Regions from separate parts of the Paenibacillus sp. P46E genome, predicted to be linked through region 1. Evidence: riboswitches for the same ligand, from Rfam matches in the RefSeq annotation. Region 1 holds a riboswitch; the other holds the start of a gene.
The links. A riboswitch is a leader RNA that binds a small molecule or an ion and turns the genes downstream of it on or off. The one in region 1 is predicted to bind cobalamin.
Positions count from the first base shown of each region.

Region 1 (3,857 bases):
ACGGGTCATATGATTATTGTCGATGATATGTGGCTGAAATCGCAGGAATTTCTCGGGAAATACACAGCGAATACGTTCAAGGTAGTGATTCAGCTGGGCTCGATCCTGGCTGTGGTGGTGATTTTCCGCAACCGGTTCATCGATCTTCTGGGTCTGAAACGGTTCAGCCGCAAAGAGCTGACAGCGGTGCCGGAAGGACAGCCGGCAGTGGAGACCGCGGGACGGCTGAAGCTGGCACAAGTGCTTGTGGGTCTTATCCCTGCCGGAGTGCTCGGCTTTCTGTTCGAGGATTATATTGATGAGCATCTGTTTTCGACCTCAACGGTGCTGATTGGTCTGGTCGTCGGAGCGATTCTAATGATCTGCGCAGACCTTTTCGCCCCCAAAAAGATCAAAACGGAGAGTGTCGACCAAATTACATATAGGCAGGCGCTATCGGTCGGTCTGATCCAGTGTTTCTCGCTATGGCCGGGGTTCTCCCGTTCGGGATCAACGATCTCCGGTGGTGTACTGCTCGGAATGAGCCACCGTGCCGCGGCCGACTTCACCTTCATTATGGCGGTGCCGATTATGGCTGGAGCCAGCCTGATTTCACTGCTGAAGAACTGGCAGTATTTCACTCTCGATGCACTGCCGTTCTTTATCGCCGGGTTCATCAGCGCATTTCTGTTCGCACTGCTGTCCATGCGTTTCTTCCTGAAGCTGATCAACCGCATTAAGCTGCTGCCGTTTGCAATCTACCGGATTGTTCTTGCTGCAGTGGTCTATCTGGTATGGTTCTAGAATAGAAAAGAATAATGCGGGCGGTGCCTTCCTTGGAGGGTATCGCCTTTTTGTCATGAGCACTGATCAAGATTCAGATGCCAAATCGGGCAAAAAGCTGTTTTGCTATAGCGAATGTGTATAGCTGAAATCGCCGGAATCTGTTGCGGATGGCAAAAAAGGTACAGTATGATGGCATCAGATTAAAGGATGAAGTTTTGAAAAGCGAATATAGGAGACAGGTGCCGGACGGAGTGAATGTAGCTTTTGTCCAGCTTAATAGGGAAGTTCGGCTCGAAACCGACGCGGTCCCGCCACTGTAACGGAAGAGTTCCAGCTTAATGTGTCACTGGCAGACAGGTAGATCCAGCCGGGAAGACTTGCTGAAGAACGATGACTCCGCTAGCCAGGAGACCTGCCTGACTCTGAAGCACTGCAGTACCTACGGAAGATAGGGAGGTGTTCGGACGTTATTCCATTTAGAAGATCAATGGGCGTCTTTCCCTGTGGCTTATTTTTCGGGAGAGGCGTCTTTTTATAAGGATATACAACAAATAGCGAACAGATGAGGAGCAGATTTCAATGACAACTAAATTGATCACCAGCAATCTGGGATACCCGAGAATCGGCAAAAACCGTGAATGGAAAAAAACGCTGGAAGCGTACTGGGCCGGTAAAATTGGCGAGCAGGAGTTCCGTGCTGAAATGGCGGACATTCAGCTTCAGCACCTGCGGTCGCAGCAACAGGCCGGTATTGACCTGATCCCGGTGAATGATTTCACCTTCTACGATCATGTGCTGGACACAGCCGTTATGTTCGGCATTGTGCCGCCACGGTATGATTATGACGGCGGGGCTGTCCCGCTTGATCTATATTTCGCCATGGCCCGCGGCAATGCGGCCGCCCCGGCCTGCGAGATGACCAAATGGTTCAATACGAATTACCATTATATCGTGCCGGAGATCGGCAGCCTTACACCCCGGCTGACTGAGAATAAACCGCTGGCCGCCTATCGCTTCGCCAAAGCGCAGGCTGGCATTGAAGGCAAGCCGGTTATCGTGGGACTTTATACCTTTCTCAAGCTGTCCAAGGGATTTCCGGCTGCGGACATCGGGGAGGTTGCCGACCGTTTCCTGCCGGCTTATATTCAGCTGCTGCAGGAGCTTCAGCAGGAAGGTGTAGCCTGGGTGCAGATCGACGAACCAGCCATCGTTATTGGATTGAACGCGGAAGATATTGCCTTGCTGAAGACCATTTATAGCGAGATTTCCGCTGCAGTCCCCGGCTTGAGTCTGATTCTGCAGACTTATTTTGAAGCGGCTGAACCCTTGGAAGCATTGCTTGAATTGCCGGTACAGGCCATTGGCCTTGACTTCGTCCATGATGGCGGCACGAATCTGGAGGCGATCGGACGACTTGGCTGGCCGGAAGATAAATGGCTGGGCGCTGGCATTATCGACGGACGCAGTATCTGGCGTGCAGACCCTGATACCAAGCTTGGATTGATTGAGAAGCTGGCTCTTCATGTGCCGCTGGACCGGCTGATTCTTCAGCCATCCTCCAGCCTGCTCCATGTGCCGGTAACGGTGCAGAGCGAAGGGAAGCTGAAGCCTGCAGTGAAGCAGGCGCTGGCCTTCGCCGACGAAAAGCTGGCAGAGCTTCGGCTGCTCGCCGCAGCCGCAGGCGGTGACAACGGAACGGCCGAGGCGGGGCTTGCAGAGAGCCGGGAAGCGCTGGCCGTCTTCCGTGCACTTCCTGAACGCGGCCGCCGGGATGTGGCCGAGCAGGTCCGCCGTCTGGACGAACTTCAGGACAGCCGGAGCCTGCCGTTCGCAGAGCGAGTGCAGCTGCAGCAGGAGAAATGGCGTTTGCCCCTACTGCCGACAACAACTATCGGCAGCTTTCCGCAGACGGCTGAGGTCCGCCAGGCGCGACTCAAATGGCGCAAAGGGGTGTGGAATGAGGAGCGCTATGATACGTTCGTCCGCCGCCAAATCGCCGAGGCAATTACACTTCAGGAGGAGCTTGGTCTGGATGTGCTGGTACATGGTGAATTTGAGCGGACGGATATGGTGGAGTTCTTCGGGGAGAAACTGGGTGGCTATCTGTTCACCCAGAATGGCTGGGTGCAATCCTATGGCTCGCGCTGCGTGAAGCCACCGGTGATTTACGCGGATGTCGCTTTTATCCAGCCGATGACCGTCAAAGAAAGTGTCTATGCCCAGTCTCTGACGAAGCTGCCGGTAAAAGGGATGCTGACCGGACCGGTAACTATCCTGAACTGGTCCTTTGTACGTGATGACCTCAGCCGCGAAGAGGTTGCGAAGCAGATTGCCCTTGCTCTCCGTTACGAGGTTCAGGCGCTGGAGGATGCCGGAATTGAGATGATTCAGGTGGATGAGCCGGCTATCCGCGAAGGACTGCCGCTGAAGGCGGAAGATCATGAGTATTATTTGAATTGGGCTGTACGGTCCTTCCGGGTAGCCACGAACCATGTGAAGGACACCACGCAGGTTCATACACATATGTGCTACAGCGAATTTAATGACATGATCGGGGCGATCTCGGCTATGGATGCGGATGTGATCTCCATTGAGACTTCCCGCAGCCATGGGGAGCTGATTACTGCTTTTGAAGATCATGATTATGATAAAGGCATTGGACTGGGCGTCTATGATATCCATAGTCCCCGTGTTCCGGAAGTAGAGGAGATGACGCAGAATATTGAGCGCGCACTGCGTGTACTGGATGCCGGACAATTCTGGATTAATCCAGACTGCGGGCTGAAGACACGCGGCTGGGAGGAGACGGAGGCGGCACTTCGCAACATGGTTCTGGCTGCAGGTAATGTGCGGAAGAAAAACGCTTGATAATCATTCTCAATCTTGCTAGAATAGAAAAAAGAAAAGAAGGAACCGTGGAGGGTCCCTTCTAACCTTAACTTATTTGCTTTCAAAGGTTTTACAGTCTGTTTCTTCAGCTTGTGAAGGCTGCTTCGAGCTGTGGTAGGCAACGAAGATGGATTCGGCGTTACATTTGTCTTCTTCAGCCCAGTACGTACAGGAGTTGACTGCGCACTTTACGTCTTTTGCCA
Region 1 is NZ_LVYZ01000028.1:98,442-102,298, forward strand. Features, by position in the region: gene A3849_RS06970 (undecaprenyl-diphosphate phosphatase) at 1-783, shown strand, start outside; cobalamin riboswitch at 986-1,199, shown strand; gene metE (5-methyltetrahydropteroyltriglutamate--homocysteine S-methyltransferase) at 1,345-3,633, shown strand; gene A3849_RS06980 (DUF1540 domain-containing protein) at 3,706-3,857, opposite strand, start outside.

Region 2 (3,857 bases), on a different contig from region 1:
GCGATACTGCAAACCCCCAATAATCATTCGGGCTGTAAGTGCCATTCTTGATGCCATCGATACCCCATACAAAGCTGCCAAAAGAGGATTCCGTAATATTCAGTGGAATATGGTCCGAAGCAGCCAGTTGGAGCAGCGCGTCAAACGCGTTGAACGCCTCCAGTGTGCCTTCGGCTACCGGCCCCTGCGGCCCTTCAATGGACAGATAAGATGTCACATTGCTCTGGGATATTTTCAGGGATTGTGCATGGCGGGCGATCTTTGGCGTGTTGTCGGCAACGTACCCGGTTACTGCTAGTGTGTATATTTTGCCGGGCAGACCGTCCTTAAAGCTGGCTGTGCCTTGACTGTCCGTAGTGACGGATTTGCCGCCAATGGTAACCTGTACACCCGTCGCCGGGGAGGTTACCGGATCATTGTTGAATGTGGCTGAATTCCACACCCATTTTTTTTGCGTCACGGTAACGGTAAAAGCCTCGCCCGGCTTAGGTTGCGCTGGACTGACCTGTACCTTATCCACCACCTGGGTATCCGCACCGGCATAATACACCAGCACCCGGTCGGATACCTCCAGTACGTAATCCCCCATCCCTACAGACGGGTAGATCCATTCGCCGCCCCGCTGCACCGCAAAGCTCCAATAGCCCTTATACGTGCCGCTCTCTATTCCATTAATCGCCGAGACATAGCTGCCAAAAGAGGATTCTGTAATCTTCAGCGGAATATTCCCAGACTCAGCGAGTTTCTTCAGCGCTTCCAGTGCATTATACGCCTCCAGCGTACCGTCGATGACTGGTCCCTGTGGACCTTCAACCGACAGATAAGCCGCTACATTCTTGGGAGCGATCTTCAAAGGCTGCGTATATTTCGCAACTGCAGGGGCCTTCCCCGGAGCGTAGCCGGTCACAGCAAGCGTATAATCACCTGCTGGAATTCCTCCGGTAAAAGCTGCAATGCCTTTTGCATCTGTTGTGACCGTATGATCCCCAATCGTCACCTGTACCCCGGCAGCGCTTGAGGTTACCGGACTGGAAGTGGCTGTGGTATTATTCCATACCCATGTTTTTTGGGTGACCGTGACGTTAAAAGCTTCACCCTCTCTAGGCTGCACCTTGGAAAGGGCTACTTGATCTACAAGCTGTGTATCGCTGCCGGCATAATAAACCAGCAGCTTGTCCGACTCCTTCAGCTTGAAGTCTTTCATGCCTACATCGACGCTTGCCCATTCACCGCCGCGCGAAACAGCATACATCCAGCCATCATACCCGCCGTAGATCCCGGCAGAGATGCTGCCGATACCCGTAACATAGTTACCGGAAGGGTTCGTAACCGGCAGGCCATTTGCCGCAGCTACTTTGTCCAGCGCCTCGAGTACATTCCCTGCATATGCGCTGCCCTGGCCCAGTGTCTTCTCAGGGCCTTCGATCGTGAGCGGCACATAGACTAACGGATTCTGCGGTGCCTGCTTGGAAAAGTCATACAGTTTGCCGTTCGTTCCACCGCTGAACAAGCTGTAAGCCACCAGCGCCTGGAGTCCCTGCTCCGTGGCCAGCACATTGGCACTGCCGCCTTGATTATGGGCAAAGGCACCACTCTCCAACCGGAAGCTCAGAAGTCTGCTGATCAGATCTGCTTCGTTCTTGGTGAACTCGTCACTGGTGGGGTCTACGCCATAAGAAGACAGGGCAATGATGGCCTGGGCCACACTTTCACTGCTGTCCCCATAACCGCCGCTGGCATCCTGTTTGGCAGCCAGCCAGGCTACGGCTTTTTGTCCGGCTGTCGCAACAGCCGGGTCATTCTTATGAGCAGAGAGTGCGGTCAGGACGATGGCCGTCATATCCGGATCGCTCGCTCCCGGGAACAGAGCGAAGCCGCCGTCACTGTTTTGCTTAGATAGAATTTCGCTTAATAATGATGTCTGATTCCATTTGGCATCCCCTGGAAGTGTATAGCTTCCGGAATCCAGTGCCAGCAATGCATATACCGGAGCATTCAGCGACTGGCCGCTAATTTTGTCACTGTTGTAGATGCGCTCCAGCAGATTGTACCCTGCCCCCGAACCGCTTCCGGCAAAGTTCGCCGGATCCCCGCCGGTCGCCCGCACAGCAAGTACAATCCGCGCATAATCCGTAACATTCGGGAAGGTGCCTCCCGCAGCCTGCACCTTCTGTGCAAGCGACTGGGCATAGCTCTCCGGCACCCGGTAGCCCGCCTGGGCCAGGCCGATTGCCTGCCACTCCGAAGTCACACCGCCGCTAATAACATATTCAGCAGCTGTATACGTTGCCTGCGAGACCGTCACCTGTCCCCCGGAATCCGCTGAAGTTAGTGCCGCTACTGCTTCTCCGTCCGCAGCATGGTCAGCCGCATACACAGCGTCTGCAACACTATTCGTTACCTTGTTAACGGAGGCTCCTGCCGCAGCAAAAGCCTGTCCCGCCGGAACCACAGCGGTACCTGTAATCGAAATAACCAGTAATAAGACCAGACCAAGTACAAAGGACTTGGCAGAATACAATGTCTTCATCGTCAACCTCTTTCCTTTTTAATGAAATGTGGATTGTAGTGCACTGCAGGGGTAACCTTAACAACATAAAGACCACCCTTGTTCAGGGCGGCCCGGAAGAATACAAAGTGAAGGCTACGGCGCTCCTAAGCTCCGGACTCCATCCATCTGCATATGTTCCGCATTCTTACCCCACGAAGAATAGAAACGTTCACGAAAAAGGCAGGTCTCCTGGCTTATGCCTCATTGCTGCTCTTGGCCTTCCCATCCTTCTACCGGACAGTGGCCGCTCTAAGAGCCGCTCCGCATTTACAGTGGCGGGACCGCGCCGGATTTGCACCGTGCTTCCCTTTTAAGCCGATTCTGATTCTGTGAAGCAGAACCGGCACCTTCTCCATAACCTATTAAATTTTAATATCCATAATCATATCCAGTATTCCCTTGTATGTCTATAGACAAGCTGTTTCATAGTGGCTTGGGAGGTTCGCAAACTTGCAACAATCCTTCTGCCGGGTGTCAGAGCCAGTCTCCCCTGCCCACAGTAACAATGAAAAAACACAGCACATCGCCAAAGTCCCCCGCTTGTAAAAAGCTAAGTGGGCAGCTTATCGGCAGCAGGTAAGCGGCAGGTAAGCGGCTTGCAGGATCGTTGCCCTCCATGAATAACTAGAGGGGGCAATGCCTGCCTGTTCAGCAACAAGCCAAATCAACGGCACTTTCAAATAAAACGGTCAATGCAACTGTAACAGCGGCATTTCTGCCGTTATTTCCGAGCATATTTATACTTCAGGACGAATATACTCAGGCTTCCCCGAAGAAAGCTACTCTCCTTAGTTTGTGGGAAAAAGTATCACTAATAGAGCTCACTTGGTTCATGAAGTAACCTATGTGGGAAAAAGTATCATTAATCCGGCTGAAATCGGCGTTATAGGGTGAATGAGTCTGAATCAGGTGTACAAACTCCAACTAAAGTCATTTGCAGAGAGAATTCCAGCTAATTAGTTTACCTTTTTCCACTTCACCAAGTTCACTATGCGCTTCTTATGCCGCTCAAGAATTGAACTTCCCCGGTTCAACTCATATACACCATAAATCAGCAAAAATCCCGAACTGCACGCGCCCCATATTCTCGGCAAATCGTGCTGTTCAGGATAATGTGTTGAAAACATATTCTACTGCCACGCATCATTCGCTGTCCGTATCACCAGTTGCCTTAGGCGAAGGTTCAGCGCTTGAAGAAGTGTCCACCCCGGCGCTCGGGGTGCTGTCTGCTGCCTTGCCCGAAGCCGGCTGCAGGATCAGCTTGTACTCCCCGGCGATAATCATGTCGCCTGCGGCCAGCTTCGCA
Region 2 is NZ_LVYZ01000030.1:17,688-21,544, forward strand. Features, by position in the region: gene A3849_RS07900 (S-layer homology domain-containing protein) at 1-2,530, opposite strand, end outside; cobalamin riboswitch at 2,714-2,917, opposite strand; gene A3849_RS07905 (GAP1-N2 domain-containing protein) at 3,695-3,857, opposite strand, start outside.
Region 2: it holds a riboswitch for cobalamin, as region 1 does, so the genes downstream of both, A3849_RS07900 (S-layer homology domain-containing protein) here and metE (5-methyltetrahydropteroyltriglutamate--homocysteine S-methyltransferase) in region 1, are expected to answer to the same signal.